Regions from separate parts of the Brachybacterium sp. AOP43-C2-M15 genome, predicted to be linked through region 3. Evidence: predicted binding sites of a transcription regulator. Region 3 holds the regulator's gene; each other region holds the start of a gene.
The links. Region 3 encodes HrcA, which represses chaperone genes, less so after heat shock. Its sites were predicted from a motif close to TTNGCACTCGNNNNNNNCGAGTGCNAA; they were not measured.
Positions count from the first base shown of each region.

Region 1 (9,451 bases), on a different contig from region 3:
CCGCGCTCCTGCGCGGGGGTGAGGTCCGCGAGCGAGGGGAGGACCACGATCATGCCCTCGCCGTCCGCGCGCAGCACGTCGAGGCTCGGCAGGAAGGTCGAGAAGTAGCGGGTGTCCAGGACGACGTCGACGCCCTCGCCGCCCGTGGCCTCCCGGACGGCCTGCTGCCAGTCGACCTGGTCGTACGCGATCGGCTCGGCGCCGAGCTCGCGGATCCGCTCCGCGTTGGCGGCGCGCCCGGTGGCCCAGACGTGGGAGGCTCCCGCCTCGCGCGCCATCGGGATCAGCAGCTGCCCCACGCCGCCGCTGCCGCCGTGGATCAGCACGCTGCTGCCCTCGCGGAGCTCGGCCGCGTCGTGCACGGTCGCGATCGCCGTGAGACCGGCCAGGGCGAGACCGGCCCAGCGGGGGAGGTCCTCCTCGGTGACCTCGTCGGGGACCGGGGCGAGGTCGTCGGCGGCGATCGCGATGACCTCGGCGGCGACGCCGCGACGGTCGGTGGGGCGGCGCATGCCGAACACGCGCGTGCCCGGTGCGACGCCGCGCGAGGCGAGCTCGGCGGTGTCGAGATCCGGCCCGGCGCCGATCACGGTGCCGGTGAGCTCGCGGCCCGTCCCGGCGGGGAGGGAGAGGTCCGCGGCCATGCCGGAGGAGCCGTCGCGGATCTTGTAGTCCAGGGGGTTGAGCCCCGCGTAGGCCACCTCGACGAGGACCTCGCCCTCGGCGGGCTCGGGGCGCGGGGAGTCGGTGTGGAGGGTCAGGACGTCGGGGCCGCCGAAGCGGTCGAAGAGGATCTCGCGCATGTCTCCATGATGCACCCCGACGCAGACCTTCGGCGGAGCGGTCGTCCCGCCGGGTGCGGACCGGGCGTGGGATCATCGAGGCGATGCCCGCCCCGTGCTCGGGGCGGGGGATGCCGGCGAGGAGGACGATGAGCACGCACCCCGACCCGTGGTGGTGGAGGGAGCTGGTCGCCCGCGAGATCCGCCTCGTCCCCCCGGTGCTCGAGGTGCCGGTGCGCGCGGCGGCAGGTCGCCTGCTGGGTGCGGCGGTGCGCAGTCCGGAGGACGCCCCTGCGCTCGCGGTCTCGGCGATGGACGGCTTCGCGGTGCGGCGCGAGGATCTCGTCGCCGATGCCCCGACCCGTCTCCCGGTCGCGATGGACGTGCCCGCCCGCGCCGGTGCGGTGCCCGCGCTCGCCGCGGGAACGGCTGCCCGCATCATGACCGGCGCCCCCCTGCCCGTCGGCGCCGACCTGGTCGTCGAGGTGGAGGCCACCGATGCCGAGCCGCGTGGCCCGGTCCCCGCGGAGGTCGTGCTCGCGCCCGGTGCCCTGCCGACCCGTCGGCGCCACGTGCGCGATCGCGGGGAGGAGGTCGCCCGCGGCGACCTGCTGGCGCAGGCGGGGGACCGGGTGGGCGCGGGCCTGGTCGGGCTCGCCTGCACCCTGGGCCTGGAGACCCTCCCCGTGCTCGGCGCGCCGCGGGTGGGGATCGTCGCCACGGGGGACGAGCTGGTGGGCTCCGCGGCGGGCAGGGCAGGCGGCGACGGCGTGCCCGGGGCGGTGCGCGAGTCGAACGGGCGGATGCTCGCCGCGGCGCTCGAGGCCGAGGGCTGTGCCGTGGAGGTCCTCCGCAGCGGGGACGATCCCGCCCAGCTGGAGGAGGTGCTCGACGAGGCCGCCGCCGACGCGGACCTCGTGCTCACCACCGGGGGCATCGGACACGGCGCCTACGACGTGGTCAAGGAGCTGCTGGGCCCGCACGGGAGGGACAGCTCGCGCTTCGCCCACCTCGCACTGCGCCCCGGCGGGCCGCAGGGGCTGGGGGTCCTCGGCGGCGGTGCTCCCGGCGGCAGGGTCCCCGTCGTCCACCTGCCCGGCACGCCCGTCGGTGCGCTGGTCGGCCTGCATCTCTTCGTCCGGCCCCTGCTGCCGGGCGCCGATGCCGCCCCGCGGCGGATGCTCCTGGAGGACCCACGCGGCCGCATCGAGCGCAGCCGTTCCCGGGACGGTCTCGTCGTCGAGCCGGCGCGCACCGCGCTCGGCCCCGACGGCTCCGTCCGTGCCGCCCTCCTGGACGGGCGCCGCCTCGCCCCCTACGGACGGGCGGACCTCCTGGTGCTGGGCGGCCGGGCCGCGGGGACCGAGCAGCCGGGCACGGCGCTCGTGGTGCCCCTGTGACGGGGCAGGTGTTCGCGGCGCTCTCGCACGGCGGCGTCGCGCCGAGCGCGCCTCGGCTCAGCCCCCCGCGAAGGGCGGCAGCACGTCCACGCGGTCGCCCTCGGTCAGCACCCGGTCGTGCTCGGTGCAGGCGACGGCGTTGACCAGCAGGCTCGAGCGGTCGATCACGCGGGCCGCCTCCGCGGAGGCGCCGCCGCGCAGCTGATCGACCGCCGCGCCGAGGGTGGCGGCGCGCACGGTGGCGGTGTCGGCCCCGTAGGCCGCCGCGGCCCCCGCGAACAGGTGCACCTCGATCCGGGGCACGGTGCTCGACCCCTGGGGGCGGTCGATGTCGGTCATCCCGTCCTCCCTCAGCCGCCGATGGCGCTCATCGGTCGCTCGGGCTGCACGAAGTCCCCGCGATCCATGCCGTGGCCGGCCTTCTTGCCCCACTGGGCGGCGCGCCAGATCTCGGCGATCGCCTCGTCGTCGGCCCCCGAGCGCAGCGCGCCGCGCAGGTCCGTCTCCTCCCGGGAGAACAGACAGGTGCGCACGCGCCCCTCGGCCGTCAGGCGCGTGCGGCGGCAGTCCGCGCAGAAGGGCCGGGTGACCGAGGCGATGATCCCCACCCGGCCGCGATGGCGGCCGGTGGCGCGGTCGGCGACCTCGAACAGCTCGGCCGGTGCGCCGTCGCGGGCCTCGGCCACCGGGGTCAGCACCATGCGGTCGCGGAGCATCTCGTGGACGTCCCCGGCGGTGATCATCGTGCCGCGCTCCCAGAGGTGGTCGGCGTCCAGCGGCATCTGCTCGATCACCCGCAGCTGGAGGCCCCGCTCCAGGCACCAGTCCAGCAGGTCGGGCAGCTCATGGTCGTTGACGCCCGGCAGCAGCACCGCGTTGACCTTGATCGGGTCCAGGCCCGCCGCCAGGGCGCCGTCGACGCCGGCCAGCACCCGATGCAGGAGCGGTCGCCGGCTGAGCCGTTCGAAGGTCTCGGAGACCACCGTGTCCAGGGAGACGTTGATCCGGTCCAGCCCTGCCGCGCGCAGCGGCGCCGCACGATGGTCCAGGCCGATCGCGTTGGTGGTCAGGGAGATGTCCGGGCGCGGCTCGAGGGCGGCGACGCCGGCGATGATCTCCTCGAGATCCGGGCGGGTCAGCGGCTCCCCGCCGGTGAAGCGCACCTGCTCGATGCCCAGCTTCTCCACCCCGATGCGCACCAGGCGCACCACCTCGTCCACGCTCAGCAGCTGATCCTTCCCCAGGAAGGTCAGCCCCGAGGCGGGCATGCAGTAGGTGCAGCGCAGATTGCAGAAGTCGGTGAGGGACAGGCGCAGGTCGGTCGCCTCGCGGCCGAAGCGGTCGGCGAGGGCGGGCGTGAGGGGACGATCCGAGGTGTCCGGGAGCGCGGTCGCCGTCTCGTCGGTCCTGCGCGGCGTCGGCATCCCCAGGGAGATGCGGCGCGATGCCATCTGCTCACCTTCTTCCGCTGCGACCCGGTCGGGACCGGGGTGCCCCCAGGATAGGCGCGCGCCGACGGTGGTGGCGCGGTCCATGGCCGTCAGCGACCGATCGGTCCCTCGGCGGCGCCGGCGCCGTGCTCCCTCGACGTGCGGCGCGCCATACTGGGGAGGCGCCGGAACCGGGGCGCAGGAGCAGCCGACCGGCTCGATGACAGCCGACCGGCTCGATGACAGCCGACCGGCTCGATGAGAGCGGACCAGCACGGCGGACAGGAGCGAGTGCGAGATGTCGGGAGCCCAGCGGATCCCCCTGACCGAGCACGTGGCGGACGCCGTCGCGCTGCTCGGCGCCGTGCGGCGCAGCGAGCCGGTGCCCCTGGACGGGCGGGCCGTCGGACGAGCGGCCGTCGCCGAGCTGCGCGCTCGCGTGGACGTGCCCGGGCACGACAACTCGCAGATGGACGGCTTCGCGGTCGCCGCAGCGGATCTCGCCGGGGACGGCGAGCCGGTGACGCTGCCGCGCGGGGAGCTGATCGCCGCGGGGGACGCCCCCTCCGCCCTCCTCCGCGGGACCGCGCGTCCGATCATGACCGGAGCCCCGATCCCGGACGGCGCGGAGCTGGTGATCCCGGTCGAGGAGAGCGCCCAGGGACGATTCGACGCCTCCGATGCCGAGCGCGGCGCGGGGGGCGCCGAGGACGGCGCAGCGGCCCGGACCGTCACCCTCACCCCGGTCTCCGCCGCGGCCGGGAGATTCGTGCGCACCCGCGGCTCGGACACTCGGCACGGCGACACCGTGCTGCGCGAGGGTCGTCGGCTCACCCCGGCGCGGATCGCCCATCTGGCGGCCTGCGGCGTGCGGGAGGTCGAGGTCGAGGCGCCGCTGCGCACGATCGTGCTGTCCACCGGCTCCGAGGTCCGCGCCCCGGCGGAAGCGGCCCCGGATCCCGGCGCCCTCTTCGACGCCAACGGACCGGGACTGGCCGCAGCGCTCACCGAGGCGGGTGCCGAGGTGTCGCACGTCGGCGCCGTGCCGGACGACGCCGACGCCCTGCTCGAAACCCTGCGCGCCCAGATCCTCGCCCAGGACGCCGACCTCGTCGTCACCAGCGGCGGGGTGAGCATGGGAGCGCTCGAGGTGGTGCGCCGTGCCGCCGAGGGTGACGGCGTGACCCTCGCCTTCCCGACGATCGCCCTGCAGCCCGGCGGCCCGCAGGGGATCGGCACGGTGGAGGTCGAGGGGCGACGGGTCCCCTGGCTCGCCTTCCCCGGCAACCCGGTCTCCGCCCTGCTCAGCTGCGAGCTGATCGCCCGCCCCGCGCTCGGGGCACCCGCCCGGCGGCGCCTGCGCCTGCCCCTGCAGCTGGAGGGCGAGGAGACCTCGCCGCCGACCCTCGAGCAGTACCGCCGGGCACGGGTGCTGCCCTCGGGACGTGTGCGCCTGGTGGGCGGGCCCTCCTCGCATCTGATCGGCGGATACGCCGCCGCCGATGCCCTGGCGATCGTCCCGATCGGTACGGGGTCCGTGCAGGACGGCGACGTGCTCGAGACACTGCTGATCCCCGGAGGAGACTCATGAACGACGCCGCGGACGACGCCCCCGGCGGGCTGTCCCATGTGCGGGCCGACGGCTCCGCCCACATGGTCGACGTCACCGACAAGCCCGTCACCGCCCGTGAGGCGAGTGCCCGCGCGGTGCTGCGCACCCGGCCCGACGTCATCGACCGCATCGCGAGCGGCGACCTGCCCAAGGGGGAGGCGCTGGCCACCGCCAGGATCGCCGGGATCATGGGCGCCAAGCGCACCCCCGAGCTGATCCCTCTGTGCCACCCGCTGCCCCTCAGCGGGGTCGAGCTCGACCTCGACGCCCGGGAGGACCGCGTCGAGATCACCGCGCGGGTGCGCACCACCGGGGTCACGGGCGTCGAGATGGAGGCGCTGACCGCCGCCGCCGTCGCCGCGCTGACCGTGTACGACATGATCAAGGCCGTCGACCATCTGGCGAGCATCGAGGGCATCGAGGTGCTCGCGAAGTCCGGCGGCAGGAGCGGCGACTGGCGCCGCGACGACCAGCACGATCACGACCACGATCACGACCAGGGGGAGGAGCCGCGGTGAAGGAGATGCCCGCACGGCGCACCGATGCGGACTGCACGGCGCGCGAGGAGGGAGCCGCGCCTCCCGCCCTCGTCGGGTCCGCACGGGTGGTCATCGCCTCGACCCGCGCGGCCGACGGCACCTACGAGGACCGCACCGGGCCGCTCCTGGTCCAGTGGCTGCGGACGCGAGGTCTCGATCCGGTGGAGCGGCACGTGGTCGCCGACGGCCCCGAGGTCGGCCGGGCGCTCGCCGCCGCGGTCGACGAGGAGATCGACGTCGTGATCAGCTCCGGGGGCACCGGCATCGGCCCCACCGACGTCACCCCCGAGCAGACCGCCCCGCTGATCGAGCGCGCGATGCCCGGCGTGCTCGAGGCGGTCCGCCGTCTCGGCGCCGAGAAGGCCCCCACCGCCCTGCTCAGCCGCGGGGTCGCCGGCATGGCAGGGCGGAGCTTCGTGGTGAACCTGCCCGGCTCCCGCGGCGGCGTGCGGGACGGGATCGCGGTGCTCGATCCGATCCTCGACCATCTTCTGGACCAGCGCGACGGAGGGGACCACGCATGAGCCCGAAGGCAGGGACGGCGGGGACCGCGGCAGGCACGTCGGCGGGGACCACGGCCGGGACGGCGGCCGGGACCCTGCGAGTGGCCGGCGACCCCGGCATGGGGTCCGTGGCGGACCGCGTGCGGGGCGCCGACATCACCGAGGCGCCGCTGGACCTCGCGGCGACGATCCGAGCGGTCTCCGATCCGCGCTGCGGCGCCGTGGTCACCTTCGACGGCGTGGTCCGCGATCACGACGGCGGCCGCGGGGTGGAGCGGCTCGAGTACACGGCGCACCCGTCGGCCCAGGAGGCGATCACCGCAGTGGCCCGCGAGATCGCCGAGGGTTTCCCGGACACCCTGGTCGCCGTCGCGCACCGCCACGGTCCGCTGGGGATCGGCGACTCGGCGCTGGTCTGCGCCGTCGCCGCCCCGCACCGCAAGCAGGCCTTCGCGGCCTGCGACGAGCTCGTGGACACCGTCAAGCGGCGGGTGCCGATCTGGAAGCACCAGGTCTTCGAGGGCGGGGACTCCGAATGGGTCGGTGCGCTGGGCTGAGCGTCACCTCCCGGCCATCTCGGGTGACTACGGTGCTCCCATGCGCATCCTCCACCTGAGCGACACCCATCTGTTCGGCGATCCCGCCGCCCGCCACTACGACCGCATTGACACCGCCGCCGCGCTGCGCGGACTGCTCGCGCGCCTCGAGGGCCTGGACGCGATCGACGCCGTCGTCCACACCGGGGACGCCTCCGAGGACGGCACCGCCGAGAGCTATCGGCTCCTGCACGAGATCCTCGACCCCTTCGCGGCGGAGCTCGGTGCGCCGCTGGTGGTGGTCATGGGAAATCATGACGTCTCGGCCGTCTACTCGGAGAGCATCGCCCCCGGCCAGCGGACCGCGGCCCGGCAGGACCGGGTGGTGTCCCTGCCCGGCGGGGACCGGGTGGTGGTGCTCGACTCGAGCGTCCCCGGTGCCGGCTACGGGCATCTCGAGCCCGATCAGCTGCGCTGGCTGCGCGAGGTGCTGGCAGCGCCTGCGGCCGGCGAGACCGTGCTCGCGATCCACCATCCGCCGCTGGTCGGTGCGACCGCGCTGCTGCGCGGTCTGGACCTGGACGGCCTCGACGCGCTGGCCGCGGAGCTGGCGGGGTCCTCGGTGCGGATCGTCCTCGCCGGGCACTACCACCACGAGATGAGCGGGGCGATCGGAGGCGTCCCGGTGCACGTCGCCCCCGGCGTCACCAACGTCGTCGACCCGCTCGGCGCGGGCGCCGACGAGCAGGCGCTCGCCCTGTCCGGGGTGAGCGTGGTCGAGATCGACGAGGGAGCGCCGCGCGTGGTCAGCTCCGTGCTCCCGAACGCCGGGGACGCCCTGGAGGACATCGGGCGGCCCGTCTATCGCTTCGATCCCGCGCAGGTCGCCCGGATCCTCGAGGTCGCCGGGCGGTGACTCAGCGCCCGAGGCCGACCGGGCCGATCCCCTGGCTGTGGCGGGAGCGCATGATGGCGGCATGATCCGCGCCGCGACGGAGCTCCGGGGACGAGCTCCGCTCGACGTCCTGGCCCTGCAGGCGGTCGGCAAGGCCGGAGAGCGCGCGGTTGACGGTGCGGAAGAACTGCATGGGGGATCCCCTTCGGCTCGGAGAGACGTGATCGGCCGGAGCCCTGGATCGCAGGAGCGGCGGCGTCATCGATACCTCTTTTGTACCGTGCGCGCATGGACGGCGGAATCCTCCGGCATGCACAAGTTGCCAGGTTCACAAGAAGTGTGTGACCTGGGGCGCTCGGGGCCGACCGCGGAGGAGGTGCGCCGTGCTCGAGCGGGTGCCGACGGCCCCGTTCCTGCTCGAGGCGGGCGCGGCGCCCGGGGGTCTCGGTGGGGTGAGAGGGGGGAGCCCCCGGGGGCGTCACCCCGGCCCGGGGCGCGGATCGCCGGGGTCGTCGCCGCCCCCGATTTAGCACTCGTCTTGCATGAGTGCCAGCGGAGGTCCTAGAGTTGGCGCCGTTGGCAGTCGACGGCCGAGAGTGCCAGAGACTGCCGCAGAGGGATCTTCCCCGGTCGGCACCGCGACGACGATCGGGAACGGATCCCACCACCCAAGAACTCAAGCAGAGTCAACTCTTCATGAAGGAGTGAGCCGCATGTCGGTCTCCATCAAGCCCCTCGAGGATCGTGTCGTCGTCAAGCCGCTCGAGGCCGAGCAGACCACGGCCTCCGGTCTGGTCATCCCGGACACCGCGAAGGAGAAGCCCCAGGAGGGCGAGGTCGTCGCCGTCGGCGCCGGCCGTTTCGACGACAAGGGCGAGCGCGTCCCCATGGACGTCACGGTCGGTGACAAGGTCGTCTTCTCGAAGTACGGCGGCACCGAGCTGAAGTACGGCAACGAGGAGTTCCTCGTCCTGGGCGCTCGCGACATCCTCGCGATCATCGAGGCCTGAGCCCTATGGCGAAGGAGATCCTGTACAACGAGGAGGCGCGTCGCGCCCTCGAGCGGGGCGTCGACAAGCTCGCGAACACCGTCAAGGTGACGCTCGGCCCCAAGGGCCGCAACGTCGTCCTCGACAAGAAGTGGGGCGCCCCCACCATCACCAACGACGGCGTGACCATCGCCCGTGAGATCGAGCTCGAGGATCCGTACGAGAACCTCGGCGCGCAGCTCACCAAGGAGGTCGCGACCAAGACCAACGACGTGGCCGGCGACGGCACCACCACCGCCACCGTCCTCGCCCAGGCCATCGTGCACGAGGGCCTGCGCAACGTCGCCTCCGGCGCGGCGCCGTCCGCGCTGAAGCGCGGCATCGAGAAGGCCGTGGACGCCCTCTCCGAGAAGCTCGGCGAGATCGCCACCCCGGTCGACGGCAAGGCGCAGATCGCCTCGGTCGCCTCGGTGTCCAGCCAGGACCGCGAGATCGGCGATCTGCTCGCCGAGGCCTTCGACAAGGTCGGCAAGGACGGCGTCATCACCGTGGAGGAGTCCTCCACCACGGCGATGGAGCTGGACTTCACCGAGGGCATGCAGTTCGACAAGGGCTACATCTCCCCGCACTTCGTCACCGACGCGGACCGCCAGGAGACCGTCCTCGAGGACGCGCAGGTGCTGCTGCACCAGGGCAAGATCTCGGCCGTGGCCGACATCCTCCCGCTGCTGGAGAAGGTCGTCGAGGGCGGCAAGCCGCTGTTCG
Region 1 is NZ_JBQSWB010000009.1:216,938-226,388, forward strand. Features, by position in the region: gene ACT3SP_RS12055 (NADP-dependent oxidoreductase) at 1-803, opposite strand, end outside; gene ACT3SP_RS12060 (molybdopterin molybdotransferase MoeA) at 932-2,182, shown strand; gene ACT3SP_RS12065 (MoaD/ThiS family protein) at 2,240-2,521, opposite strand; gene moaA (GTP 3',8-cyclase MoaA) at 2,533-3,633, opposite strand; gene ACT3SP_RS12075 (molybdopterin molybdotransferase MoeA) at 3,911-5,203, shown strand; gene moaC (cyclic pyranopterin monophosphate synthase MoaC) at 5,200-5,742, shown strand; gene ACT3SP_RS12085 (MogA/MoaB family molybdenum cofactor biosynthesis protein) at 5,748-6,287, shown strand; gene ACT3SP_RS12090 (molybdenum cofactor biosynthesis protein MoaE) at 6,386-6,823, shown strand; gene ACT3SP_RS12095 (metallophosphoesterase family protein) at 6,864-7,718, shown strand; gene ACT3SP_RS12100 (hypothetical protein) at 7,720-7,890, opposite strand; gene groES (co-chaperone GroES) at 8,411-8,707, shown strand; gene groL (chaperonin GroEL) at 8,713-9,451, shown strand, end outside.
Region 1: groES (co-chaperone GroES) is a predicted target of HrcA. The motif match lies at 8,224-8,250, and genes of this name have one in related genera.

Region 2 (9,451 bases), on a different contig from region 3:
GTCGTCTCGTCCTCGGCGGTCTCCTCGGTCGGCTCCTCGCTGGGGGCGGCCTCGGCGGACGTGGTCGCGCCGTCGTCCTGGGCCTCCTCGTCGCCGGTGAGCCAGGCGCGGCCCACCAGGGCCATCACGAGCACCAGCAGCAGGGCGAGCACCAGACATCCGCCGCAGGCGAACCAGGCCCGGCGGGAGGGCCCGGAGCCGTCCCCCTCCTCGGGGTCGTGGGGCCGGGCCGGGGGCCCGGCGGCGGAGCTCTCGCCCGCGGCGGCCGCGGGAGCAGGGGACGCCGCCGAGGAGGCGGCCGACGGCACGGGACCCAGCGGCACCACCCCGGCCTCCTCGGAGACGCGCACGGGCGCGGTGCGCGCGGGTGCGGTCGGGCTGTCCTCGGAGGTGGTGCCGGCCCCGCCCCAGACCACGTCGTCGGGGAACTCGCCCCAGGCGGAGACGAGGTCGGGGTCGTCGGGCATGGGCGCGGGTGGGGGCGCCGGGGGAGGGGTGCGGTTCGGGGCAGGATCCTCGGGCACCGGGTCCATGGCCGCGGTCGGCTCCTCGACCCCGGCGTCCTCGACTCCCGCCCCGTCGGCTGCGGCGTCCTCGGGCCGCGCCTCCCGGCTGTCCTCGTAGGCCCGCTTGGCCCAGGGGTCGGTGGCCAGGATCCACTGGCGCGCCACCTCGGGCGTCGAGGGGTTCAGCACGAGCAGCCGGTGCAGCTGGGGATGCTTCCGGGCGAGCTCGAGGAGGCGGTCCGGGTCGGTGCTCGGATCCTCGGCCTCCTGCGCCGTCGAACGGGGCTCTCTCACCGCGCTCTCCCTTCGTGGCCTCGTGGTCGGTCACGCGCGCTCGGTGACCGGCCGCCCGCGCGTCGGACGCGGGCGGTGCGTCGACCCCCGAGGATGGCACATCCGCTCGCCGCACCCGCACGGCGCGACGCTCCTGCGCTCAGGAGCCCGCGGGGTCCTCCGCGATCACCGGCAGCGCGGTGGTGACCGTCATCGGCTCGCCGTCGGGGTGCAGCGGCCGGACCTTGAGCCAGTAGTAGCCGTGCGTCCCGAGCGTGACGGTCAGCGTGCCGTCCTCGCCGACGGCGGGGAACTCGTGGCCGCCGAACAGGTCGCGCACCGTGCGCCGGGCCAGCCCGCCCAGATCCAGGGTGGCCGTCACCGGCTGGGCGGAGAGGTTGAACACGCACAGCAGCGTCTCGGCGTGGAACTCCGCCTCCTCCCCGTGCTCGGCGCCGTCATAGGTGCGGGTGAAGGCCAGTGCCCGGTCCGAGTCCGTCGGCACGTTGCGATAGGCGCCCATGCCGAAGGCCTCGTGCTCCTTCCGCACCGCGAGCATCCAGCGCACGAAGTGCAGCAGAGAGCTCGAGTGCGCCATGTGCGCCTCCACGTTGGTGGTGGCGTAGTGGTAGACCAGCGACTGGATGACCGGCAGGTACAGCTTCCCGGGGTCGGTGATCTCGCTGAACCCGGCGTTGCGGTCCGGGGTCCACTGCATCGGCGTGCGCACCGCGTCGCGGTCGTCGAGCCAGATGTTGTCGCCCATCGCGATCTCGTCGCCGTAGTAGAGGAACGGCGAGCCGGGCAGGGACAGCAGCAGGGCGTGGATGATCTCCAGCTCGCCGCGGGAGTTGTCCAGCAGCGGCGCGAGGCGCCGACGGATGCCCACGTTCGCCCGCATCCGCGAATCCGGCGCGTACCAGCCCAGCATCGCCGAGCGGTCCTCGCCGCTGACCATCTCGAGGGTCAGCTCGTCGTGGTTGCGCAGGAACGTGCCCCACTGCGCGCCGGAGGGGATCTCCGGGGTGTCCTCCAGGATCTCGACGATCTGGCGGGCGCTGCCCTCCCGCAGGGCGTAGAACAGCCGCGGCATCACCGGGAAGTGGAAGCACATGTGGCACTCGGGCCGCTCCTCGGTGCCGAAGTACTCCACCACGTCGGCCGGCCACTGGTTCGCCTCGGCGACGATCACCCGGCCCGGCCAGCGCGCGTCCACGAAGGCGCGCAGCTCCGCGAGGAAGTCATGGGTGGCGGGGAGGTTCTCGCCGTCGGTGCCCTCCTCCTCGAACAGGTAGGGGATCGCATCGGCCCGGAAGCCGTCGATGCCCTTGTCCATCCAGAACCGCACCACCTCGAACATGGCCTCGCGGACCTTCGGGTTCTCGAAGTTCAGATCGGGCTGGTGGGAGAAGAAGCGGTGCCAGTAGAACTGCCGACGCACCGGGTCGAAGCTCCAGTTGGACTCCTCGGTGTCCACGAAGATGATCCGGGCCTCGGAGTACTTCTCGTCGGTGTCCGACCACACGAAGAAGTCTCCGTAGGGGCCCTCCGGGTCCGAGCGGGACTCGAGGAACCAGGGGTGCTTGTCCGAGGTGTGGTTCAGCGGCAGGTCGATGATCACCCGGATCCCGCGCCGGTGCGCCTCGGAGACCAGGCGCTCGAAGTCGGTGATCGAGCCGAACTCGGGCAGCACCGCCTCGTAGTCGGAGATGTCGTAGCCGCCGTCGCGCAGCGGCGAGGCGAAGAAGGGCGGCAGCCACAGGCAGTCGATGCCCAGCCACTGCAGGTAGTCGAGCCTCTCGATGAGGCCGGTGAAGTCCCCGGTGCCGTCGCCGTTGCCGTCGGCGAAGGCGCGGACCAGCACCTCGTAGAAGACCGCCTTGCGGTACCAGTGGGGGTCGTAGTCGACCCCCGGTCCCTGCGGAGTGAACTGCGCGGCGTTGAGGGGCATCGGGTCCTCCACGGGGAGTCGGTGACGGGGCGCTCGTCGTGGCACCACAGTAGTGGCGTCCGTACGATGGCGGGGTGCTCCGCGGACGGCGCCGTCGGCGGATCGCGGACGCAGACCGAGGGAGCTCGACCGAGGGGCGAGGGGAATCATGGGACAGCCGTTCGCGGGACCGGGTGGCGCACCGCCGGGCGCCGGCACGCCACCGCCCTTGCCCCCGCCCACGCCTCCGCCGCCGCAGCGCCCGCGGACCGGCTTCTGGATCGCGATCGCCTGCGTGCTCATGCTGCTGGCGCTCGCCTTCCTCGCCGTCACCGGCGGCGTGGTCCATCTCGTGGTCCGCGGGGGATCCTCGGGCGGCGCCGAGGAGACCGAGGAGACCGCCGACGTCGCGGAGACGAGGACGATCGAGCACGAGCACTTCACCTTCGCCTATCCCGCCACCTGGTTCGACCTCAGCGACGGCGAGATCCTCCAGGACAGCGACGGGGTGGCCGAGGTGGCCGATGTCGACATCGACCCCGAGGACTTCGACGAGCTCGCGACCAACAGCCTGACCGTCTACTCCTTCGACTCGGAGTTCCATGCGGTGGTCACCTGCCGCACCCAGGCGACCTGGATCGGCTTCAGCTGGGACGAGTCCGACGATCCGCAGGAGCTGGACGAGGTCACCGTGGGCGGGCGGGAGCTCCCGGCGCATCGCGCCCTGGGCACCCACGACGGTGAGGACGTGGTGGGGGAGATGTACTGCGCCGACGCGGGCGACGAGGTGGTCCAGATCGTCGCGGAGACGCACGGGGCGTCCGAGCTGTCCCCGCAGATCCGGGCGATCCTGGACAGCTGGACCTGGGTCGAGGGCTGAGCTCCGCAGGGCCGCGGCGGCGGGCTCAGCCCGGGACGCGCCAGTCGATCGGTGCCGCCCCCTGCTGCTCGAGCAGCGCGTTCGCGCGGGAGAACGGACGGGAGCCGAAGAACCCGCGGGAGGCCGACAGCGGGCTGGGATGCGGGCTGGCGATGTGCGGCACCTCGCCCAGCATCGGGATCAGCGACTGCGCGTCGCGGCCCCACAGGATCGCCACCAGAGGACCGCCGCGCGCGACCAGCGCCTGCAGGGCGCGGCCGGTGACCTCCTCCCAGCCGCGCCGACGATGCGAGGCCGGGGCGCCGGGGGTGACGGTGAGCACCCGGTTCAGCAGCAGCACCCCCTGGTCCTGCCAGGCGGAGAGGTCGCCGTGGGCGGCGCGCGGGATCCCCAGATCCGACTCGAGCTCGGTGTAGATGTTCGTCAGCGAGCGGGGAAGCGGCCGCACGTCCCGCTCCACGGCGAAGGACAATCCGATCGGGTGGCCGGGGGTGGGGTAGGGGTCCTGGCCGACGATCAGCACCTTCACCTCGGACATCGGCCGGTCGAAGGCACGCAGCACCCTCGCGCCGGCGGGCAGGTAGCCCCGCCCGGCCTCCACCTCGGTGCGCAGGAAGCCCCCGATCTCGTGGACCCGGTCCTCGACGGGAGCGAGGGCCTGGGCCCAGTCGGCGGCGATGGTCTGCGAGAGCGGCGTCGGCATGCCGGCAGTCTCCCATCGCCATCGCGCGCGGGCCGTCGCGCGCGGGCCCGGCGTGCCGCGGAGCTCCGCCCGCTGCCGCGCCGTACGCTCGGGGCATGCACTCCGACCCCGCCCTCCGCGCCACCCGCGACCCTCAGGTCCCCGGGCAGGACGCGGTCGACGGGCAGGACGGCCCGGACCGCGCAGGACGAGGGGCGGAGCGCCCGACGGAGCCGCTGACCGAGGGCGACACTCCCGCGGCGGTGTCCGATCCGTCACTGCCCGGACCGCAGGGAGCGCTGAGCGATCGCGACCGCCGGATCCTCGCGCTCGAGGGGCGCACCTTCCGCTACGTCGGCACCAAGGAGCGGGCGATCCGCGAGGAGATCGGCCTCTCCAAGGTCGCCTACTACGTGCGGCTCAACACGCTGCTCGACGACCCCGCGGCGCTGCGCGCGGCCCCCTCCGTCGTCCATCGGCTGCGCGCCCGGCGCACCTCCGAGGACGGTCCCTCGGCCGCCGACGACACCCATCGGGTCGCCTGAGCGCCGCCGTCCAGGGCGTGTGCTCCACCCCCTGATCCGGTGGAGCAGGTTTAATGGGGCCGTGGCTGATTCCCAGTATCCCTACCCCCCGGACCGATTCGACGACGAGGCGGACTCCGTGTCCTTCCACGGCGCCCATCGCGCCGAGCTGCCGTTCTGGCGGGAGAACCTGCTGTACATCATCATCATCGGCGCCGCCGCGGTGCTTCTGGTGGTGCTCCTCTTCGTCATCGGCGGGATGGGCGGCAACGGCGACGACCGCGCCGAGGACCCCACCACCGCCGCGGAGAGCGAGTCCTCCGAGGAGGCCACCGAGGAGGACGAGGGCGAGGCCGAGGAGGAGCCGGCCGCGGAGCCGGATCTGTCCACCCCTGTCCTGGTGGTCAACGCCGGTGGCATCAACGGGCTGGCCGGCACCTGGCGCGACACCCTCGAGGGCGAGGGCTGGGAGGACGTCAGCGTCTCCACCGCGGACAACCCCCAGCAGGAGCCGGTGGTGTTCTACCGCGCCGAGGACGATGCGGACACCGCGCAGGCCCTCGCGGAGCAGGTGGGCGCCGGGGAGGCGCGACAGAGCGACGAGTACGACGCCGCCGTCACCTTCGTGGCCGTCACCGAGCCCGGCGACGGCGACCAGGGCGAGGACGACGGCGAGGGCTGAGCGGGGCTGAGCGGCCCGCCGGGCGGACGTCCGGCGCGCCGGGACGCCCCAACCCGGCACGATCCCGGACGCAGCGCGCGGCATCCCGCCACGGGGCCGCGCGCTGCGTCGTCCGTGGTGCCGTGTGCTGCGTCGTGACCGCGACCCCGTGACCGCGACCCCCGTGACCGCGACACCGTGTCCGCCGTGAGCGCAGAGTTAGCACTCTCCGCCCCAGAGTGCTTATGATGTTCTGGCACTCGTTGATCGAGAGTGACAGCGCCTCGTGCGACGGAGCTCTCGCCCCTCGGGCGCAGGATCGGCAGGCGGCCACCGCCTCGCCGACCGCGAACATTCCGGCCCCGTGAGGGGGTCGGCGCCGTGGGACATGAACACGGCGTCGGCTCTCGTCCGTCGCGGGCACTGGGTCGGGTGGACACCACACCACACGGGAGAGATTCCACAATGGCCAAGCTCATCTCTTACGACGAGGAGGCCCGGCGCGGCCTCGAGCGGGGAATGAACCAGCTCGCCGACGCCGTCAAGGTCACCCTCGGCCCCAAGGGCCGCAACGTCGTGCTCGAGAAGTCCTGGGGCGCCCCCACCATCACCAACGACGGCGTGTCGATCGCCAAGGAGATCGAACTCGACGATCCCTACGAGAAGATCGGCGCCGAGCTCGTCAAGGAGGTCGCCAAGAAGACCGACGACATCGCGGGCGACGGCACCACCACCGCCACCGTCCTCGCCCAGGCCCTGGTCAAGGAGGGCCTGCGCAACGTCGCCGCCGGCGCCAACCCGATCGCGCTCAAGCGCGGCATCGACAAGGCCGTGGCCGCGGTCTCCGAGACCCTGCTCGCGCAGGCCAAGGAGATCGAGACCAAGGAGCAGATCGCTCACACCGCAGGCATCTCCGCCGCTGACCCGGCGATCGGCGAGCTCATCGCCGAGGCGCTCGACAAGGTCGGCAAGGAGGGCGTGATCACGGTCGAGGAGTCCAACACCATGGGCCTCGAGCTGGAGCTCACCGAGGGCATGCGGTTCGACAAGGGCTACATCTCGCCCTACTTCGTCACCGACGCCGAGCGCCAGGAGACCGTGCTCGAGGATCCCTACATCCTCCTGCTGTCCTCCAAGGTCTCCTCCGTCAAGGACCTGCTGCCGCTGCTGGAGAAGGTCATCCAGGCCGGCAAGCCGCTCGCGATCATCGCCGAGGACATCGAGGGCGAGGCCCTCGCGGTCCTCGTGGTCAACAAGCTCAAGGGCTCCTTCAAGTCCGTGGCCGTCAAGGCCCCCGGCTTCGGCGACCGCCGCAAGGCGATGCTCGAGGACATGGCTATCCTCACCGGCGGCCAGGTCATCTCCGAGGAGGTCGGCCTCAAGCTGGAGACCGCGGGTCTCGAGCAGCTCGGCCAGGCGCGCAAGATCGTCGTCACCAAGGACGAGACCACCATCGTCGAGGGCACGGGCGACGCCGATCGCATCGCCGGTCGCGTCTCCCAGATCCGCACCGAGATCGAGAACTCGGACTCGGACTACGACCGCGAGAAGCTCCAGGAGCGTCTCGCGAAGCTGGCCGGCGGCGTGGCCGTCATCAAGGCCGGTGCCGCGACCGAGGTCGAGCTCAAGGAGCGCAAGCACCGCATCGAGGATGCCGTGCGCAACGCCAAGGCCGCCGTGGACGAGGGCGTCGTCGCCGGTGGCGGCGTCGCGCTGCTGCAGGCCGGCAAGGACACCTTCGACTCGCTCGATCTCGTCGGTGACGAGTCCACCGGTGCGAGCATCGTCAAGGTCGCCATCCAGGCACCGCTCAAGCAGATCGCGGTCAACGCCGGCCTCGAGGGCGGCGTCGTGGCGGAGAAGGTCATCCACCTCCCCGTGGGCGAGGGCCTGAACGCCGCGACCGGCGAGTACGAGAACCTGCTCGACGCGGGCATCATCGATCCCGTCAAGGTCACCCGCTCGGCGCTGCAGAACGCCGCGTCCATCGCGGGCCTGTTCCTCACCACCGAGGCCGTCGTGGCCGACAAGCCGGAGCCCAAGGCCCCGGCCGGCGGCGGCGACGACATGGGCGGCATGGGCGGTATGGGCGGCATGATGTGATCCAGCCTCACGGCTGATCGACGCCTGTGCGTCACGGGCCCCGATCCTCTGCGGAGGGTCGGGGCCCGTCGCTGTCCGGGGCGCCCACCGGGCGCCTCGGCGGTCCGGAGCGTGGTCCGTCGGCGGTGAGACGGTTCGCCGGCGGTGCGGAGAGCGGATCAGCGCAGGGCGCGCAGATACCGCGACCGATAGACCCGCTGCAGCAGCAGCGCGACCGGGAACAGCAGTCGCCGCCACCCGGGCGCGGCAGCTGTGACCGACCGCAGGGTGAGCACCACGGTGCCGTCCGGGGCCCGCTGCAGGATGAAGGCCTCCTCGCCGCGCACCGGGTGGCCCCGGCGGGTCGTGTAGGACAGCGCCACCCGATCGGCGCGGTGCAGGACGTCCACGACCTCTGCGGGCTCGCGCACCCGCAGCGGTCCGAGACGGGCGATGATCGTGAGCCGCTGTCCCGGAGCGGGGACAGGGGTGCCCGGGGGGAGGGAGAACCCGCTGGGGGTCTTGACCGCCCACGCCAGCAGGTCCCTCGACGCCCGCTCCCAGAGCTCCTGGCCGGTGCCGATCACCCGCGAGGTCGTGACGGCGCGCCCAAGCTCAGGACGGACCGACCACTCCTCCCGGGCGGGATCGGTGATTCCCGGGGCCGGCCATGTGCGCTCGCGCTCGCGTGCCATCCCCGGAGCATAGGGCCCGCGCCGCCGGAGCGCGCCGCGCACCTCAGGGCCATGCTGGCCGCCCGGCCCCGATGACGCGGCCCCCACCGCCGCGATGCGGGCAACGTTCGGCAAGCAGGCGGCACCGGGCGGCGCGACGGGCAGACTCCTCGTGAACGTTCATGCGCCGAGTCGGCCGCCCTGCGGTCGGCGTCGGCGCGTTACAAGGAGGTGACCCCCGTGACGTCCACCCCGTCACCGACCACCCGCAGAAGGGCCCGGCCACGGCGCCGCGACCTGCTGCGGGGGATCCCCGCGCTCGGCCTCGGTGCCGCCGCGCTCGCCGGCTGCTCGCAGGCCGGCGCCACGACGGACGTCGAGAACGTCCTGTCGGTCTCGCTGAACCAGGCCGAGGACCACCCCAGCTTCCTGGCCCTGACCTACTTCGGCGAGCAGCTCGCCGAGAGGACCGAGGGCCGCTGGGGCGCCCGCATCTACGCCAACGAGGCCCTCGGAGCCCAGCAGGAGGTCATGCAGCTGGTCTCCGACGGCTCCGTGGACCTGGCCGTCATCTCCAGCACCCAGGTGGAGAACCTCTCGATGGCCTTCCGCCCGCTGAATCTGCCCGGTGCCTTCGAGGACATCGAGCACCAGACCGCCGTGCTGAACGACGAGTCACTGGTCGGCGAGCTGTTCTCCTCCCTCGAGGCGGAACGACGCCTGCGCGTGCTCGGCGGATTCACCCAGGGCTCGCGCCACGTCTACACCGACCGCGGACCGATCGAGGGCCCGGAGGACCTGGCCGGCCTCAAGATCCGCGTCCAGGAGTCCGACGTCTTCATGGAGCTCACCCGGGCCCTGGGCGGCTCTCCCACCCCGATGGCCTACGGCGAGGTGTACACCGCGCTGCAGGCCGGCGTGCTCAACGGAGCGGAGAACAACGAGGTCAGCTACGTGACCCAGCGCCACTACGAGATCGCCCCGCACTTCACGCTCACCAATCACCTGGTGGGCCTGGACTACGTGATGGCCAACGTGGACCGCATCGAGGACATGGACGCGCAGGACCAGGACGCCTTCGCACAGGCGTTCACCGCCACCCAGGAGGAGTTCGTGCGGCTCTGGTCCCAGGAGACCGAGGCCAGCACCGAGCAGATGATCGACCAGGGCGTCGAGATCCACGAGCCCGATCCCGAGGCGTTCACGCCCCTGATCGAGGACGTGGGGCGCGCGTTCCTC
Region 2 is NZ_JBQSWB010000009.1:105,817-115,267, forward strand. Features, by position in the region: gene ACT3SP_RS11560 (variant leucine-rich repeat-containing protein) at 1-800, opposite strand, end outside; gene treS (maltose alpha-D-glucosyltransferase) at 940-2,730, opposite strand; gene ACT3SP_RS11570 (hypothetical protein) at 2,939-3,589, shown strand; gene ACT3SP_RS11575 (uracil-DNA glycosylase) at 3,615-4,292, opposite strand; gene ACT3SP_RS11580 (DUF3263 domain-containing protein) at 4,388-4,816, shown strand; gene ACT3SP_RS11585 (LytR C-terminal domain-containing protein) at 4,878-5,477, shown strand; gene groL (chaperonin GroEL) at 5,922-7,559, shown strand; gene ACT3SP_RS11595 (DUF1990 family protein) at 7,718-8,233, opposite strand; gene ACT3SP_RS11600 (TRAP transporter substrate-binding protein) at 8,453-9,451, shown strand, end outside.
Region 2: groL (chaperonin GroEL) is a predicted target of HrcA. The motif match lies at 5,710-5,736, and genes of this name have one in related genera.

Region 3 (9,451 bases):
CGCGAGGACGTGCGCGTGCACATGGAAGACCGTCTGACCGGCGCTCTCACCGGTGTTGAAGACCAGACGGAAGTCCCCGTCGGCCCGGGCGCCCGCCACCTGGGCGGCGACCTGCACGGTGTGGGCGAGCAGGGCGGGGTCGGCGGCGAGCTCGGTGACGTCGCGGCGGTGCTCCCGCGGGACGACGAGCACGTGCACCGGCGCCTGCGGATGCAGGTCCGCGAAGGCGATGACGCGCTCGTCCTCATGGACGCGCTCGGAGGGGATCTCCCCGGCCACGATCTTGCAGAAGACGCAGTCGGGATCCCGGTGCTCGGTGTCGGTGCTTCCCATGCGCTCGAGTCTACGGGAGCGAGGAACACCACCCGCACTTGGGGGCGGGGCCGGAAGTATGAGAAATTTTGATCACTATGACGAAGCTCGGAATCATCCTCGCCAGTGCCCGCCCCAACCGCGTGGGAGCGCATGTCGCCCAGTGGGTCCGCACCCATGTCCCCGCCGACGTCGAGGTGGACCTCATCGACCTCCGCGACGTGGCGCTGCCCGCCTTCGACGAGGTCACCAGTCCCAAGCAGGGCGAGCCCAAGGCCACCGCCCACGGCATCTCCTGGAGCGAGCGGATCGAGGCGCTGGACGCCCTGGTGATCCTCACTCCGCAGTACAACGGCGCCTACCCCGGATCCCTCAAGAACGCCGTCGACTGGCTCTACGCCGAGTGGGAGCAGCTGCCCACCCTGCTGGTCGGCTACGGCTGGGGCGCCGCGAACGAGGTGCTGCCGATGCTGGAGACGCTGATGAGCAGGGTCGGCGCGGACGTCGTCGGCTCGATCGGCCTCGGCTTCCGCGAGGACCTCTCGGTCGAGGGCGAGATGTTCGTGGCCGAGGAGAAGACGACCCTGCTGCGCGAGCAGCTCGAGCTGCTCGCCCGGAAGGCCCTCGCCCCCGTCGGCTGAGCACCTCCCGCACCCGCCGAGGACCCCGCCGCCCCGAGGAGAGGCCGCGGGGTCCTTCCGCGCGGCGCTCCGCTCAGCGCCCGTCTCAGTGCCCGTCTCAGTGCCCAGGACTCGCGTAGAAGCGGGACATGTACCGGAAGAACGCGATGCCGAGGACGAGCAGGAGCGGGCCTGCCAGGGGGGACAGCTGCGCCGTCCACACCGGCACCACGAGCTCGTCGGTGCGGCCCAGCAGGACCGTGGTGGGCAGGTACGCCATGAACGCGAGCGGGATCAGGACGGTCAGCAGCCAGGTCCCGGCCGTGCCGAAGATGGTCATCGGATAGGCACCGAAATCGGTCAGGACGCGATCGACCATGTCCTTGATGCGCACCAGCGGCCCCCAGCGGAAGTCCAGGGCGGACAGCGCGATCTGCAGTCCGGCCTCGACCAGGCCGCCGCCGAGCGCGGCGAGGGCCAGGAACAGGACCATGCCTGCGCTCCACGGGATCCCGATCAGGTTCGCGGCGGTGACCAGGATGGCCAGTCCCAGCACCAGGTCCCCTATCGTGCCGGGGTTGAAGTGGCGCGTCAGCAGCTGCATGAGGGGGCCTGCGGGGCGCAGCAGGAACCGGTCCCAGTCGCCGTTGCGGATCGCCTGGGCGCTGCCGCGGTGCTGGCCGAAGTTGATGGTGCACACTCCGTGCGCCGTCAGCCGCAGCCCGTACAGGAACGCGACCTCGCCCACGCTCCACCCGGCGATCGCCCCGAACGCACCGAGCAGCACCGAGATGAAGGCGAGCTGCGTGCCCTGGATGGCCGCACTGCCCAGGAACATCATCATCAGGTTCACCCGGTGCACCCGCATGCTGCGCCAGGTGCCCTGCACGAGGACGAGGTAGGTCCTCCACGCCGGGATCGGCCGGGCCAGCGTGCCCCGTCCCGGACGGATCTCAGCCACCGAAGATCACCAGCCTGCGGATCGCCCGGCGCCAGAGGAGGACGGCCAGGACGGTGAGCACGAGGATCCACACCAGCTGCAGCCCGATCGCGGCGAGGGTGTGCGCTCCCGGGGACGCGTCGACGTAGATCGTCAGCGGCACGAACACCTGGGAGGAGAAGGGCAGCAGGGAGAGCCCGCCGCTCAGCCACTCCGGCATGAACCACAGCGGGATCAGCGCCCCGGAGCTGAACTGGACGAACATCCGGTAGATATGGAAGGCGCCGGAGACCTCGAGGGTCCAGAACCCCACCAGGCCGATCATGAAGTTGAGGATCTGGGCGATCGCGAACCCGAGCACGATCGAGAGGGTGAACGCGAGGGCGGAGAGCACGGATCCCGGCGCGCCCAGGGCGCCGAGCAGCAGCCCGACGGTCACCGCGACGGCGGCGGCCGGCAGCTGCGCGGCAGCGGCGCCGACCTGCTGGGCCAGGGTCATCGGCACCGCCGAGAGGGGGCGCATGACGTCGAAGGCGATCGCCCCGGTGCGGAGCCTCCCGTAGAGGGTGTCGTAGACGAAGGGCTGGAACACGGTGGCGATCACGGCGCCGAGCACGGCGTAGGTGATCGCATCGTGCTGCGCGACGCCGGCCACTTCGGTGCGGGCGCCGTAGACCGCGGTCCACACCAGCAGCACCAGGACGACCTGCAGCGTGGTCCCGATGATGCCGCTCCAGGTGGCGGCACGGAACACGAACTGCGCCCTCCACGCCTGCAGGGCGCAGGCGAGCACTGCACGGATCGTCCCCCTCGCGCCGAGGTGCGTCACGGACTCCGAGCGGCGGGCACGCGGTGGCGCGATGCTCATCGGCGCGCCTCGCCGTCGAGGTAGATCCGGCGGATGACGTCCTCGATGCCGGGCTCGCGCGAGGTGATGTCGGTGACCTCGAGCGCGGCGGTGACCCGGTTGATCGCCGCCGGTGCGGAGATCACCTGCGGGTCGAAGCGGAAGGTGGCCAGCTGGTCGGTGCCGTCGGATCTGGTGCCGACCAGCTCCGGCCCCTCCACCCGGAGGTCCCCGGGGACGTCCGGGGCCCGCACCACGATCTCGCGATACGGGGCGTAGCGGGCACGCAGCGCGTCCAGAGCGCCGTCGTAGAGGATCCGTCCGTCATCGATGATCACCACGCGCCGGGCGAGATGCTCGATGTCGGCGATGTCGTGGGTGGTCAGCAGCACGGTGGTCCCCTCGGTGCGGTTCTGCTCCGCGATGAACTCGCGGATGCGCCCCTTGGCGACCACGTCCAGCCCGACGGTGGGCTCGTCGAGGTAGAGCACCGGGGGCCGGTAGAGCATCGCGGCGACGATGTCCCCGCGCATGCGCTGTCCGAGGGAGAGGGAGCGCACCGGGGTGTCGAGGAACGGCCCCATGTCCAGCAGGTCCACGAAGCCCTCGAGCGAGCGGCGGTAGTCGGCGCGGTCCAGTCCGTACAGCCGCGAGATCAGCTCGAAGGACTCCCGCAGCGGCAGGTCGGTCCACAGCTGGGTGCGCTGGCCGAAGACGGCGCCGATGCTGCGGGCGTTCGCGCGACGGTCCTTCCAGGGCACGATGCCCTCGACCTCGACATGTCCCGAGGTGGGCACCAGGATGCCGGTGAGCATCTTGATCGTGGTGGACTTGCCGGCGCCGTTGGGACCGAGGTAGCCGACGATCTCGCCGTCGTCCAGCTCGAGGGAGACGTCGTCCACCGCGCGAGTGAGGACCGTGTCGGTGCTGAGGAACGAGCGGAGTCCGGAGAAGCGCCCCTCGACGCGTCGGGGCCTCGTGAACTCCTTGACGAGGTGCTCTGCGCGGATCATCGCGCGGAACCGGCGAAGCGGTCGATCGCGCCGCGCAGTGCCCGGACCGTGGTCTCGGCGGTCCGGTCCCAGGTGAAGGCCGCCGAGCGCTCGGAGCCCCGTTCCCGCATCCGTTCGAGCTCCGCCCTGTCGCCGAGCAGCGAGACGATCGCCCGTGAGAGACCGTCGACCCCGGGATCCGCGAACGCCGCCGCCCCGCCCAGCACCTCGGCCAGGGCGGAGTTGCGGTAGGTGAGCACGGGGGCGGAGGAAGCCATCGCCTCGAGCGGGCCGAGCCCGAAGCCCTCGTACTCGCTCGGGTACACGAACAGCTCGCAGTGCCGGTACCAGGCCGGCAGCTCCGCGTCCGGGATCCGGCCGGTGAGCAGTATCCGCTCGGGGACCGGGCTGGCGGCGCGCAGCGATCGGACGCGCTCGTCGCCCTCGACACCGATGAGCACCAGGTGCACGTCCTCCGGGATGGCGCCCGCGGTCGCGGCACGGGAGAACGCCTCGATCAGGTCGTCCAGACGCTTGCGGCGGTGAGCTCCGCCCACGTTGAGCAGAGAGGACGGGGGCGCGCCGGCCGGTGGGAGGGGCCCGGGCTCGCCCACGAGCCTCGGCGCGAGCGGGGTGACCACGACCGGGGACCGCGGGGCCCAGCGCTCGATGGCGTCCTCGCGGGTCGATTCCGAGACCGCGAGGACGACGTCGGCGACCGCGAGGGCGCGCAGGGTCTGCTCGCGCAGGTAAGCGCGGGTCTGCTCACCGTAGAACTGCGGGAAGCGCTCGAACATGTCGTCATGGACGGTGACGGCCTGGGGACGGGCGTGCCCGGGCGGGAGCATGAACGCCGGGCCGAGATGCACCTCGGGCGAGAGCTCGTCGAGAGCGGCCGGAAGCACCCGATCGGTCCAGGTGACCCCGGGTCGTCGCTCCGTCGCGGCAGGGAGATCCAACCGGTGGATCCTCGCCGACGCGGGGAGGTCGGCGAACTCCGGCACCTCCTGCTCCGCAGGCAGGAGGATGTCCAGCTCCACGTCGCCGCGGCCGGCGAGGGCGGCGCAGAGCCCGCCGATGTAGCTGATGAATCCCCCGAATCCGGGGCTGGCCACGAAGGCGTCGACACTGACTCGCATGGGCCAGGAGCCTTCCAGGGCCCCGTCGGCCGCACAAGCGGTTTCCCGAAATCTCCTCGGATCCGGCCGGTCAGCCCCAGCGGCCCACCATCGCGCTGAGCACGGCGAGGGCGGCGGGGCCCGCCGTCGAGGTGCGCAGCACCTCGGGGCCCAGCAGCACGCTGCGAGCCCCGGCCTCGCGCAGCGCGTCGAGCTCGGCGGGGTCGATGCCGCCCTCGGGGCCGACGATCACGACGATCTCCTCCAGCCCGTCCTCGCTCGCCGTGCGCAGCAGCGGGGCGAGGCTCATCAGGCCGACGGACTCCTGCTCATGCAGGACCAGCACGAGGCGTCCCTCGGCCGCACGGCCCTGCAGAGCCGTGACGAGCTGCGCCGTGGTGACCGGCTCGTCGACCTCCGGGATCCCGGGGCGGCGGCACTGCTTCACGGCGGCTCGCGCGGTCGCGGCCCACTTCGCCCGGCCCTTGCGCAGCTTCTCCCCGCGCCAGACGGACACCGAGCGCTGCGCGATCCACGGCACCACCCGGTCCACGCCCAGCTCCGTCGCCGACTCGATCGCCTGCTCGTCACGGCCACCGGTGGCCAGGGCCTGCACCAGGGTGAGGCGCGGCAGTCGCTGCACGGCCGGGGAGGGGTCGGCGAGCAGTCGCAGCTCCAGCGCCTCCTTGCGAGCACCGGTCACCTCGGCGAGGGCCTGACGCCCCGGGGCGTCGGTGAGCAGCACCTGCTCCCCCACCCCGATCCGTGCGACCTTCGCGGCGTGGCGCCCCTCCTCGCCGTCCAGGACGAGGCGATCGTCCGCGCGCGCCGCTCCCAGGGCGTCGTCGAGGATCAGGAAACCCGGTGGCGTCGTCGGCACGGCGCAGTCCCTCCCGTCAGGCTCGGAGATCGCGCGGGCTCAGAGGTCGCGCAGGCGCTCGCGCAGCTTCGCGAACGGTCCGCGCTGGCCCTTGCTGCGGCGGGTGGTCTCGTCCCCGCGCAGGGCGGCGAACTGCTCGAGCAGCTCACGCTCCTCCTCGCTGAGCGAGGCGGGGACGTCCACGTCGAGGACGACGCGGATGTCGCCGCGGCGCTCGCGGCGCAGCGGGGTGACGCCCAGCCCCTTGAGCGTGATCTCCTCGCCCGGCTGGGAGCCGGGGCGGATGTCGAGCTCCTGCTCTCCGTCGAAGGTCTCGAGCGGGATGGTCGCACCGAGGGCGGCAGTGGTCATGGGCACCGCGATGGTGGTCACGAGGTCGTCGCCGTGACGGTCGAACATCTCGTGGTCGGTGACGGTGAGCTCGACGAAGAGGTCGCCGGAGGGGCCGCCCGCCTCGCCGGTCTCCCCCTCGCCGCGCAGCTGGATGCGGGTGCCGTTCTCGACGCCGGAGGGGACTCGTACGGTGACGGTGCGCTCGGCGGCGGTGCGACCGTGGCCGGAGCACTGGGTGCACGGGCTCTCGATGACGTCACCGTGGCCCTCGCAGGTGGGGCACGGAGCCATGGTCACCATCTGGCCCAGCAGCGACTGGGCGACCCGCTGCACGTGGCCGGAGCCGTTGCAGGCGGTGCAGCGGCTGGGGCTGGTGCCGGGCTCGCAGCAGGAGCCCGAGCAGCGATCGCACAGCTCCGCCGTGCGGAAGGTGACCTTCTCCTCAGTGCCGAAGACGACGTCGCGCAGCTCGATCCGCACCCGGCGCAGCACGTCGCCGCCCCGGCGCTGGCGGGGCACGGGCCCCTGGGAGCGCCCGCGCATGCCGGAGGCACCGGCGAACATGTCGAAGATGTCGTTGAAGTCGAAGCCCGCTCCCCCACCGGGGAAGCCGCCCATGCCGGGGCCTCCGCCCATGTCGTACTGGCGGCGCTTGTCCGCGTGGGAGAGGGTCTCGTAGGCCTGGGAGACCCGCTTGAACTTCTCGGCGGCCTCCGGATCCGGGTTCACGTCCGGGTGCAGGGTGCGCGCGAGCTTGCGGTACGCCTTCTTGATCTCCTCGGTGGAGGCGTCGCGGGACACGCCGAGCAGGTCGTAGTAGTCGTCGTTCACAGGTGAGGGTTCCTTCGCGGAGAGGCGAGTTGCAGGAGTGCCGGGGCGGGGGCTGCGCGGGGTGGAGGACCGCACGGACCCGCGGCAGGCTACTCCAGGTAGCGGGAGACGTAGCGGGCGATGGCCTGGACGGTGGAGATCCCGGTGACGTAGTCCATGCGGCTGGGGCCGAGGATCGCGAGATGGGACCCCGCGCCGTAGCCGGCCCCGACCACCGCGGCCTGGTGGAGGGCGCGGTCATGGAGCTCGGAGCCGATGCGCACCTCCACCGCGCCCGGGGAGGCGTGCATCTCGGTGAACAGCCGCAGCAGGACGAGCTGCTCCTCGAGCACGTCCAGCAGCGGCTCGACGTCGCGGGCGAAGTCCTGGGCGGAGCGGGCGATGTTCGCCGTCCCGGCCATCATGATGCGGTCCTCGGCGCGGCTCGCGGCGAGGGCGACGAGGGCCTCGGCCACCTCGGCGACGGCGGGGCGCTCGGGCCGGGGCAGCGCCTCGAGGTACTCGGCGAGGGGGCCGGCGAGGTCGGTGACCTCGCGACCGGAGACCACCCGGTTCAGGTGGTCCCGCAGCCCGGCGTAGTGCTCGGCGGGCTTGCCGGCGCTGATCGGGACGGTGCGCTGGTCGACGCGGCCGGACTCGAGGATCAGCACCACCAGCAGCAGGGAGTCGGCGACCTTGACCAGCTCGACGTGGCGGATCCGGGCCTGGCGACGGGCCGGGTACTGGACCATCGCCACCTGCTGGGTGAGCTGGGCGAGCAGACGCACGGTGCGGGCCAGCAGCTCCTCGACGTCGCCGACGTCCTCGAGCAGGGCGCGGATCGCACGGCGCTCGGGGACAGAGAGGGGCTTCACCGTCGCCACGTGGTCGACGAAGGCACGGTAGCCCTTGTCGGTGGGGACGCGGCCGGCGGAGGTGTGGGGCTGATGGATCAGCCCCTCCTCCTCGAGCAGGGACATGTCGTTGCGCACGGTCGCGGCGGAGACGCCGAGCTCGTGCCGCTCCAGCAGCGACTTCGAGCCGACGGGCTCGCGGGTCGCGACGTAGTCCTCCACGATCGCACCGAGGATCTGGAGCTTGCGCGGGTCCATCTCGCTCACCTCCTGCGCTGCGTGCACCCCGGGCGGGGCCGGCCTCGGACATTGGCACTCCTCGGTGCCAAGTGCCAATCCTACGCGTCCCCGGCGTGCTGCGCGGGGAGGTGTTCGCCACGGGTGTACGGTGTCGCGCGTGCCTGCTGACTTCCCCGACCGGTACGGCCGTGACGTGCTCTCCTCCGGTCCACCCGCTCATCATCGCCGTCGACCCGCGGCCCGTGAGGTGCCCGCGCAGCGGGACCTGGTCGTCGAGGAGGCCGCGACCGGATTCACCGGCGCGGTGACCCGGGTCGAGAAGATCGCCGGCGAGCTCGTGGTCGAGCTCGAGGACGGCCGCGGGGTGCGCCGCACCTTCCCCCTGGGGCCCGGGTTCATGATCGACGGGAGGCCGGTGGTGCTGACCCGGGCGATCGCGCGGTCCGCCACGGCTCCGGCCCGCCGGCGCTCGGCCTCGGGCTCCGTCTACGTGCAGGGCGCGAAGGCACGCACCGCCCGCGCCTCCCGGATCTGGGTCGAGGGCACCCACGACGCGGAGTTGGTGCAGAAGGTGTGGGGTCATGACCTGCGCATCGAGGGCATCGTCGTCGAGCAGCTCGAGGGCGCCGACAATCTCGTCGAGCGCGTCCAGGAGTTCGGCCCCGCGCCCGGGCGTCGGCTGGGGATCCTCGTGGACCACCTGGTGACAGGGTCGAAGGAGTCGCGCATCGCGGCCGAGGTGCTCGCGCTGCCCGGCGCCCGCGGCAACGTCACCGTGCTCGGCCATCCGTACGTGGACGTGTGGCAGGCGGTCAAGCCCGCTCGGGTCGGGATCCGGCAGTGGCCGCACGTCCCCAAGGGCACCGACATCAAGGTCGGGACCCTCGCCGCGCTCGGCTGGCCGCACGCCGACAAGGCCGACATCGGACTGGGCTGGAAGCGGATCCTCGCCACCGTGCGCTCCTACGCCGACGTCGAGCCGACCCTCTCGGGCCGGATCGAGGAGCTCATCGACTTCGTGACCGTCGACCGGTCCTGATCCTGCCGGGTCCTGCCTGATCCAGCCGGGTCCTGGGACGGTCCCCTGGTCGAGTGACGGTCACGACTGGGGGTTATCCCCCGCTCGACGCGGCGGCTCACCGCGCAGACCGCCTCGGACCGCGGAACTAGGCTGGTCCCATCAGCAACGTCGTCGGCATCCGCGCCGACCGTCGAGGAAGAAGGAATCATGAGCCAGACTCCGCATCCGCACGATCCGTACGGCACCGAGCCCGGCCCCTCCGCCGAGCAGGGCGCCCCGACCTCGGATCCCGCTCTCCACCCGCACGATCCCTACGCCTACGACGCGAGCTCCGCCTCCGCGCCGTCGGCCCCCTCCCCGAACCCCGCGGCCGCGCCCTTCGCGGCCCAGCAGCCGCCGCAGCCGCAGCCGTCTCAGTCACAGCCGTCGCAGCAGCACACCTCGGCGCAGGCCGCGCCCCCGCACCCGGGCTCGGCTCCGGAGC
Region 3 is NZ_JBQSWB010000002.1:83,643-93,093, reverse strand. Features, by position in the region: gene ACT3SP_RS02395 (histidine triad nucleotide-binding protein) at 1-333, opposite strand, end outside; gene ACT3SP_RS02390 (NADPH-dependent FMN reductase) at 411-953, shown strand; gene ACT3SP_RS02385 (ABC transporter permease) at 1,051-1,893, opposite strand; gene ACT3SP_RS02380 (ABC transporter permease) at 1,886-2,740, opposite strand; gene ACT3SP_RS02375 (ABC transporter ATP-binding protein) at 2,737-3,732, opposite strand; gene ACT3SP_RS02370 (glycosyltransferase family 4 protein) at 3,729-4,850, opposite strand; gene ACT3SP_RS02365 (16S rRNA (uracil(1498)-N(3))-methyltransferase) at 4,921-5,709, opposite strand; gene dnaJ (molecular chaperone DnaJ) at 5,749-6,873, opposite strand; gene hrcA (heat-inducible transcriptional repressor HrcA) at 6,963-7,964, opposite strand; gene ACT3SP_RS02350 (DUF3097 domain-containing protein) at 8,104-8,985, shown strand; gene ACT3SP_RS02345 (DUF4870 domain-containing protein) at 9,175-9,451, shown strand, end outside.